One region of the Azospirillum humicireducens genome, then DNA from elsewhere that is predicted to be linked to it. Evidence: riboswitches for the same ligand, from Rfam matches in the RefSeq annotation. Region 1 holds a riboswitch; the other holds the start of a gene.

What was found. A riboswitch is a leader RNA that binds a small molecule or an ion and turns the genes downstream of it on or off. The one in region 1 is predicted to bind cobalamin.
Region 2: linked by a shared signal. The riboswitch ahead of A6A40_RS26545 (CbtB domain-containing protein) and the one ahead of A6A40_RS25180 (TonB-dependent receptor plug domain-containing protein) in region 1 are both predicted to bind cobalamin.

Annotation. Positions count from the first base shown of each region.
Region 1 covers NZ_CP028906.1:161,898-166,307, reverse strand. Annotated here, with positions in the region: gene A6A40_RS25190 (nickel import ATP-binding protein NikD) at 1-703, shown strand, start outside; gene nikE (nickel import ATP-binding protein NikE) at 700-1,527, shown strand; cobalamin riboswitch at 1,600-1,828, shown strand; gene A6A40_RS25180 (TonB-dependent receptor plug domain-containing protein) at 2,169-4,013, shown strand; gene A6A40_RS25175 (DUF7676 family protein) at 4,042-4,410, shown strand, end outside.
Region 2 covers NZ_CP028906.1:458,129-462,538, forward strand. Annotated here, with positions in the region: gene cobW (cobalamin biosynthesis protein CobW) at 1-977, opposite strand, end outside; gene A6A40_RS26540 (CbtA family protein) at 991-1,764, opposite strand; gene A6A40_RS26545 (CbtB domain-containing protein) at 1,775-1,963, opposite strand; cobalamin riboswitch at 2,008-2,230, opposite strand; gene A6A40_RS26550 (ABC transporter ATP-binding protein) at 2,573-3,340, shown strand; gene A6A40_RS26555 (ABC transporter ATP-binding protein) at 3,333-4,055, shown strand; gene A6A40_RS26560 (ABC transporter substrate-binding protein) at 4,222-4,410, shown strand, end outside.

The DNA.
Region 1 (4,410 bases):
CATCGATCTGGCGGTGGAGCGCGGGCGCGTCACCGCGCTGGTCGGCGCCAGCGGGTCGGGCAAATCCCTGACCTGCCTTGGGTTGCAGGGGCTGACGCCGCCTGGGGTGGAGCGGCTCGGCGGCCGTGTCCGTCTCGACGGCGAGGCGGTCGAACCGGCGACGCTGCCCGGCCGGACGGTGGCGACGGTGATGCAGAACCCGCGCAGCGCCTTCAATCCGGTGCTGACCATGCGCGCCCATGCCCGCGAAACGCTGGCGGTGCGCGGCGATGCCGGCGCGCTGGACCGGCTTCTGCCGGAGGTTCTGGCGGAGGTCGGCCTGCCGGAGCCCGACCGCATCGCCCGGCTCTACCCGTTCGAGATGAGCGGCGGCATGCTTCAGCGCATGATGATCGCCCTGGCGCTGCTGGCCGGGGCGCCCTTCCTGCTGGCCGACGAGCCGACGACCGACCTCGACCCGTTGGTCCAGGGCCATATCCTGTCCCTGATCGAGCGGCTGGTCGCCACGCGGGGGCTGGGTGTGCTGATCGTCACCCACGACATGGGGGTGGTCGCCCGGCTGGCCGACGAGGTGGCGGTGATGGAAGCCGGCCGCATCGTCGAGACGGCTCCGGTCGCCGCGCTGTTCGCGGCACCGCGTTCCGGCGCCGCCCGCGCCCTGCTCGATGCCCACCGGGCGCTCTATCCGGAGGAGTTCGCGTGACGATCCTGCTGGCCGCCGAGGCGGTGGAGAAACGGTATGGCGGGCAAGGCGTCTTCGCTAAGGGGCCGTCGAAGACGGTGCTGCGTGGCGTCAGCCTGTCGGTGAGGGACGGGGAGAGCGTGGCGCTGCTTGGCGCCAGCGGATCGGGCAAGAGCACGCTGGCCCGGCTGATGCTTGGCCTCGAACGGCCGGATGGCGGCACGGTGCGCTGTCTCGGCCGGCCGATCGATGCAATGGATGCCGCCGGCCGCCGGACCTTCCGGCGGACGGTGCAGGCGGTGTTCCAGGATCCGCTGGGCGCGGTCAATCCGCGCCATCGGATCGGCCGGATCATCGCCGAACCGCTGCGCCACCTGACCGGCCTCGACGCGCGGGAACGGGCCGCCCGTGTGGCGGAGCTGTTGCGGCTGGTCGGGCTGGCGCCGGAGGATGCCGACCGGCTGCCGGGGAGCATGAGCGGCGGCCAGGTTCAGCGTGTCTGCATCGCCCGCGCGCTCGCGCCGGAACCCCGGCTGATCCTGCTGGACGAGGCGGTGTCGAATCTCGATCTCGTGCTGCAACTCCAGATCCTCGATCTGCTGGCCGGGCTGCGCGACCGGCTGGGCACCGCCTTCCTGTTCATCACCCACGACGTCCGGCTGGTCCGCCGCTTCTGTGACCGGGTGGCGGTGCTGCATGACGGCGGACTGGTGGAGGACCGGCCGGTCGGCCCCTCTTTCGCCTTCGACCATCCGGCGGCGCGGGCGCTGCTGGACGCCATGTTGCCCGCGGCCCCATCACCGGCGTTGCGGGACCGGTCAGCGGAATCGCGGACCGCCCCCTGATCGGGACGCCCGCATCATTGCGAGGACAGGAACGGCTCGACGCCATTGACAGGCGTATGGCCTGCCTCTATCACGAGAGGCATTGTCGGCGGTTTTCCCGGACGCAAGCCGGGAGATTAAAAGGGAACGACGGAAGCGACAGGCCTCCAAGCCTGATGCAAGCCGTGGCTGTCCCCGCAACTGTGAGCGGCGAGTCGGCACCAGAAAGCCACTGACCGGAGGTCCTTGGGATCGCGGTCGGGAAGGCGGTGCCGGATGACGACCCGCGAGCCAGGAGACCTGCCTCCGACAGCGTCACTCTGCCTTCGATCGGGGTGTGTCGAAGGTGCGGAAACCCGTCGTGGTGACGCGTCCATTGGCGTTGCCGCGACCGGAGTCCGGGATGATCGATCCTCCCTGAATCACGTCGCAGCTGAATGGTTCTCCAGGCGCGGGGCCTCGCGTCGTGGCGTCCGTTCGGCAACGCCCGTTCAACGGCTCCGGTTTCCGGGGCCGGCATGGATGTGTTGTCCCGGACGGGCGGCTTCGCGGCCGCACCGCTTGTCCGAACGCGCCTCCATGCCTGTGGCAGGACGTGGCAGAGCATGCAGACAAGCCGTTCCATCACACATTTTGGCAGGACTTTTTGCGTCCGGGTCGCCTTGGCCGGGCTCGGGGTTGCGGCCGGAGCGTCGGCCGCCTCGGCGGACGACCTTCAACTCGCTCCGCTGGAGATCGCGGCGCCGAAGGATTTGGCAGTGCCGCAGGAGCAGGCGTCCACCGCTTCCAGCGTGATCGGCGCCGAGGAGATCGCCCGTCGGCAGATCCGTCGTCTCGATGACGCCTTGCTGCTGGTTCCCGGTGTCAGCCTGTCGGGCCGGCAGGCGCCGGGCGGCGCCCAGACCGTGCGGCTGCGCGGGTTGGGCCCGCGCAACACCCGCTTCTTCATCGACGGCGTCGAGATGAGCGACACCAGCCAGTCGCAGTCGCACTATGCGGCCGGCGAGATGGACACCGCCGACATCGAGCGCATCGAGGTGCTGCGCGGGCCGCAGCCGGGCCGCTTCGGGCCGGATGCCGGCGGCGGCGTGGTCAACATCGTCACCCGACGCCCGGCCGGTCCGTTCGGCGGGCAGGTCGGTGCCGAATATGGCAGCTTCGACACCAAGCGGGCGAACGCCTCGGTGTCCGGGGCACGCGACAGGGTGGATTACCGCGCCTCGCTGTCCGGAACCCATTCCGGCGGCTTTTCGGATTTCAGCCGCTGGCGTGGCGGGCAGGAGAAGGACCCGTTCCGGCACTGGGCCGTCGCCGGACGGATCGGCGTCCAGGCGACCGAGGATTTGCGCCTCGACGCGACCGCGCGCTACCGGCGCAAGAGCCTGACCTACGATCCCGCCACCCGAGACAACAATTGGTCGCGCGACGAAACCGAACGGTTCCTGCGCCTGGGCGGGTCGCTCGACAGCCTGGGCGGCAGGCTGGTCCACAGCTTCGGCATCGCCAACACCACCAGCACCCGGCAGTACTGGGGGGAGGGAACCAGGGGCGACACCTATGACGGCCACAAGACCCGCCTCGACTATGCGGCGAACGCCAAGCTGTCCGACCGGGTTACGCTGGGCTACGGCGCCGACGCCACCCGCGAGAGCATGGAGCAGCACACGCCGGGCTTCGCGCCGCTCGCGCCGGACATGCGGTCGCACAACTGGCGCGGCGGCGGCTTCGCCACCCTCGGCGTGACGCCGGTGGCGCCGCTCGACCTGTCGGCGACCGTCCGCGGCGACCGCCACACCGACCATGGCGGCAAGGGAACCTGGAGGCTCGGCGCCGCCTACCGGATCGAAGCGACCGGCACGACGCTGCGCTCCAGCTACGGCACGGCGTGGCAGCCGCCGTCGCTCTATGAACGCTTCGATCCCTGCTATGGACGCACCGACCTGCGGCCCGAGCGCAGCCGCGGCTGGGACGCCGGTGTCGAGCAATCGCTGCTGGGCGGGCAACTGACCGCCGGGGCGACCTATTTCCAGGCCGCCACCCGCGACCAGATCAACTGGCTCTACGGTCCGGCGGTCAGCCCGGCCTGTTCGGGCGGCGGCTATGTCAATGTCGACCGCACCAGGGCGCAGGGCGTTGAGGTGGAACTGGCTGCCCGCCCGACCGCGACCACCGACCTGCGCGCCGCCTATTCCTGGCAGAGCGTGGTCAACGCCAACAGCGGGCAGCGGCTGCGCAACCTGCCGCTCCACCAGGGAAGCGCGTCGGTCGGCTGGCGTTTCCTGCCCGAGGCCTACGCCAATCTCGGCCTGCGCTATCGCGACATGATCGAGAATTACGGCACCGGCAGCGCCTTCCTCACCGCGGATCTCCGGCTGTCCTACGACCTGACCGATGCGGTGACGCTGCATGGCCGCGTCGAGAACCTGTTCGGCCGCCGCTACGAGGAGGTCTACGGCCACGCCGCTCCGGGCCGCTCGGCCTATGCCGGCCTGTCCGCGCGCTTCTGACCCCGTCCTTCCCAGGAGGTTCATTTCCATGACCACCGTCACTTCCGTGGCCTCGCGCGTCGTCGAGGAGCCCGGCATGGGCCGGGTCGAGATCTTCACGCTGCCCACAGACCAGGATCTGCTGCTCGCCCTGCTGAAGGATGCCTTCGAGGTCTGGTGGCGGGACATCGTGTTCGGCTCGCTGGTCCAGGGGGCCGTCTTCGAGATCCGCGCCCCCAACGCGCCGCGCAAGGTGTCGCTGTTCGACGGCTATCTGACCGTCGATTTCGGGGCGTGGCATTTCCATGTCTGCATCGGCCCCCACCGGGGCACGCCGCGCAACCCGGTCGATCCGGAGCTTGCCCGCATCCGCCGGACCGCGCGGGCCGAGATGTACCGGGTCCTGGGTGCCGACGGC
Region 2 (4,410 bases), 300 kb from region 1:
GGCTTCCACAGGCGGTCGTAATGGGTCTGGATGCGGGTGCCGACGCCCTGGACCAGCAGGCGCATCGGCTTGCCGGGCACGTCGATGAAGCCCTTCAGGCGCAGAACGCCATGCAGGCCGGCGACCTGCTCCAGCGTCATCGCCAGACGGGCGGGGTCGGGCTGCGGCGGCAGCTCCACGACGAAGCTGGTGAAGTCGTCGTGGTCGTGACCGTCCTCGTCGTCATGGTGGCTGGGACGGTTGGCGAGGTCGTCCTCCACCGCCGCCCCGACGCCGAGCAGGACCAGCGGATCGACGGCCCCTTGCGAGGCACGCACCAGTTTGGCGTCGCGGCCGACCGCGTGGGACAGGGCGCCGCGGATCAGATCCTCGACGCGGGCGAGGTCGCCGGATGCCACCAGATCGGTCTTGTTGACGACGATCAGGTCGGCGCAGAGCAGCTGGTCCTCGAACACCTCTTCGATCGGCGTTTCGTGGTCGACGGTGCCGGCGGCGTCGCGCTGGGCCTCCAGCGCCGCGGGGTCGGGGGCGAAACGGCCCTCGGCGGCGGCGGCGGCGTCGACCACGGCGATGACGCCGTCCACGGTCACGCGGGTCTTGATCGCCGGCCAGTGGAAGGCCTGGACCAGCGGCTTCGGCAGGGCAAGGCCGCTGGTCTCGATGATGATATGCTCGGGCGGCTCCGGCCGGGCCAGCAGCTTCTCGATGGCCGGGACGAAATCGTCGGCGACGGTGCAGCACAGGCAGCCGTTCGCCAGCTCGATCACGTCGTCCTCGGTGCAGGTCGGGTTGCCGCAGGCGCGCAGGATGTCGCCGTCGATCCCGACATCGCCGAACTCGTTGATGATCAGGGCCAGCCGGCGACCGTCTGCCTTTTCCAGAAGGCCGCGGATCAGCGTGGTCTTGCCGGCGCCGAGGAAGCCGGTGATGACGGTCGCCGGAACCTTGCCGGCGGCCGCTTTCTCAAGAGCGGACATGGTTTGCGCCTCCTTAACGCGCGCCGGGCTGGGCCCGCAGGGCAGGGCGATGGTCGGTCTCGCGGACCAGACCACTCATCAGCCAGCCGCAGGCCGCGCCCAGAATCGCCCAGAACAGCGCGGCGCTGCCCAGCGAGGCGGTGACGAAATGGGCGGCCAGTTCCGGCGGCACGGCACCCTCGGCGCTTTCCGGATGGGGGGCGCCGATCAGATGGGGCAAGGCGGCGGCCAGGACGGCGGCGGCGATGACCAGGCGGTTGCGGGCGAAGGCGAGTGCCGCCACGCCGGCCCCGGCCCCGGCCGCGGCTGACAGCCACCAGAGCTGTCGCAGCTCCAGCTCGGCTCCAGCCATGCCCGGCAATTCCGGGGCCAAGCCGAAGGAGGGCGCCAGCGACACGGCGATGAATCCGCCGGCCCCCCACACCAGCCCGCGCCGCGCATCGACCGGCCGGCCGGCCAGCAGCATCGCCGCCGACAGCAGCAGCGCATAGGCGACGCCGGTCAGCAGGTTGGAGGCGATGGTCAGGCCGATGCGCTGCATCGCCTCGTCCAGCGTCGTGGGCACGCCTTCGCCGACCTCGCGCACGGGGCCGTGCTGGTGCGACTCGCCAGCGGCAGCAGCGCCGGGGGCGGCCACGGCCGGAGCGGGCGGCGGAGTCACCACCTCGTATTTCTCGGCTTCAAGGATCAGCGGGACGGTCGTCGCCTGCTGAACGACGGAAGCGGCCGTGCCGGAGAGCACGCCCGCGACCAAAGCGGCTGTGAACAGCCGCCGGATCAGATCCATGACCCGCTGCTTAGTGGCAGGGGAAGGCGAAGGAGTGACGGGCGTCGTGTGCCGCGTCGTGGATCTGCTGCGGCTGGGCGAAGCCGACGCCATACAGCAGGAAGCTGCCGAGCAGGATCGCGGCGAAGGCGGCGACCGCGGTCTGGGTGGCGCTGCGGCTCGCGGAGCCGGCGGCCGTGTGGAGCGAATGGGTGGTCATTGACTGAATCCTCGCTGTCCCGCCACACCCGGCGGGGTTGGGAAGGGTCGATACATCCGCCGGCAGGTTTCCTGGCTCGCGGGTCGTCGCATCGCCGTCCGCCTTCCCGGCGCCAAGGCCAGTGGCATGATGGACGGGACGCTCGCCGCACACAGTTGCGGGGGCAGCCACGGCTTTGGACTCCATGCAATGGAGGTCCGCACCGCATTCCCTATTATCCCCGCCGTCCGTCAGGACGGGCAGGGCACCGTCGGAGGGGCACCATCGCAGTGCGGTGCCGATTTGGCAAGCCCGCAATATGGTGTCGGTCGCACGGATGGTCTTGCGTGCCGACATTTTGGATGGTGTCATGTTCGATGGACAGAGTGTCCGCGATTCCGACACTTTTCGGCGCGAAGCTCCGGAGCGGAGAGGGAGAAAGCGAAACGGAACCGGCGGAGAAACAACGGGTCCGCTGGTCCGGACGACGTGACCCCCACCGTGGCACGCTTCGTGCGTACGACAGCCGGTGAAACGTCCCGCCGCATGGCGGCCCCGGTGTTCGGCGCCGGGACAAGCTAAGGGCTCGAAGCCCGATATAAGGACGAACGGGAGGAGAATTCGCGACCGATGAACGCCGCACCGAACGACGACATCATCCTGGAAGCGCGTGGCCTGACGAAGGAGTTCAAAGGCTTCGTGGCGGTTCGGGATGTGAACCTGCAAGTGAAGCGGGGCACCATCCATGCGCTGATCGGCCCGAACGGCGCGGGCAAGAGCACGGTGTTCAACCTGCTGACCAAGTTCCTCACCCCCACCCGCGGCCAGATCCTCTACAAGGGCCGCGACATCACCCGCACCAAGCCGGCGGACATCGCGCTGATGGGGCTGGTCCGCTCCTTCCAGATATCCGCCGTCTTCCCGCACCTCAGCGTGCTGGAGAATGTCCGCGTGGCCCTGCAACGGCCGCTCGGCACCAGCTTCCACTTCTGGAAGTCCGAATCGTCGCTCTACGACCTGCATGACCGGGCGCTGGAGCTGATCGAGGCGGTCAACCTCTCCCCCTGGGCCAACCATCTGGCGGCCGAGCTGCCCTATGGCCGCAAGCGCGCGCTGGAGATCGCCACCACCCTGGCGCTCGACCCGGAGGTGATGCTGCTCGACGAGCCGCTGGCCGGCATGGGCCATGAGGACATCGAGGGCACCGCCGCCCTGATCAAGCGCGTCGCCGCCGACCGCACCGTGCTGATGGTGGAGCACAATCTGTCGGTCGTCGCCCACCTGTCGGACACCATCACCGTCCTGCGCCGCGGTGAGATCCTGGCGGAGGGGCCGTACGAGGTCGTCTCGAAGAACCCGCAGGTGATGGAAGCATATATGGGGACCGGACATGCCTGACGGGATGCAGACCAAAACGGCGATGCTGGAGATCGCCGACCTCCACGGCTTCTACGGCGAGAGCCATGTGCTGCACGGCGTCAGCCTGGAGGTGCGCCAGGGTGAGGTGGTGACGCTGCTGGGCCGCAACGGCGCCGGCAAGACCTCCACCATGCGAGCCATCATGGGGATCATGGGCAAGCGCACCGGCTCCATCCGCTTCCAGGGGCAGGAGCTGATCGGCATGGCCCAGCACCGGATCCCGCGGCTCGGCATCGGCTATGTGCCGGAGGAGCGCGGCATCTTCTCCAGCCTCAGCGTGGACGAGAACCTGACGCTGCCGCCGGTGGTGAAGGACGGCGGGATGACGATCCCGCAGATCTACGACCTGTTCCCCAACCTGAAGGGCCGTGGGAGCACCCAGGGCACGCGGCTGTCGGGCGGCGAGCAGCAGATGCTGGCCATTGCCCGCATCCTGCGCACCGGCGCCACCCTGATCCTGCTGGACGAACCGACCGAGGGGCTGGCCCCGGTCATCATCGAGCAGATCGGCGTGGCGGTGCGGGCGCTGAAGGCGCGCGGCTTCACCATCGTGCTGGTGGAGCAGAATTTCCGCTTCGCCGCCACCATCGCCGACCGCCATTACGTGATGGAGGAGGGGCATGTGGTGGACATGATCCCCAACGACCAGCTCAACGCCAACATGGACAAGCTCCACACCTATCTCGGCGTGTAGCCCGTCCAGCCTTCCGATCCTTCCCGGCCTCGACGCCGCCCCGTCCGCTCCTGGGCCCGCTCCTGGGGCCGGGTCGGCGAACCGCCGGGGATTTGCCCGATTATGGCTCCGGGTTCCCGCGACGGGGACCGGCCGACAACAAATCCAAAGAGGGAGAGACCTTCCGATGCGCACGCTTCTTCTCGCCGGCACCGCCCTGCTGACGCTGGCCGGGACTGCGGTTCCGGCCGCCGCCCAGGTGTCGGACAACGTCATCCGCATCGGCGTGATGAACGACCGCTCCGGCATCTACGCCGATCTGGCCGGCGAGGGGTCCGCCATCGCCGCGCGGATGGCGGCTGAGGAGTTCGGCAAC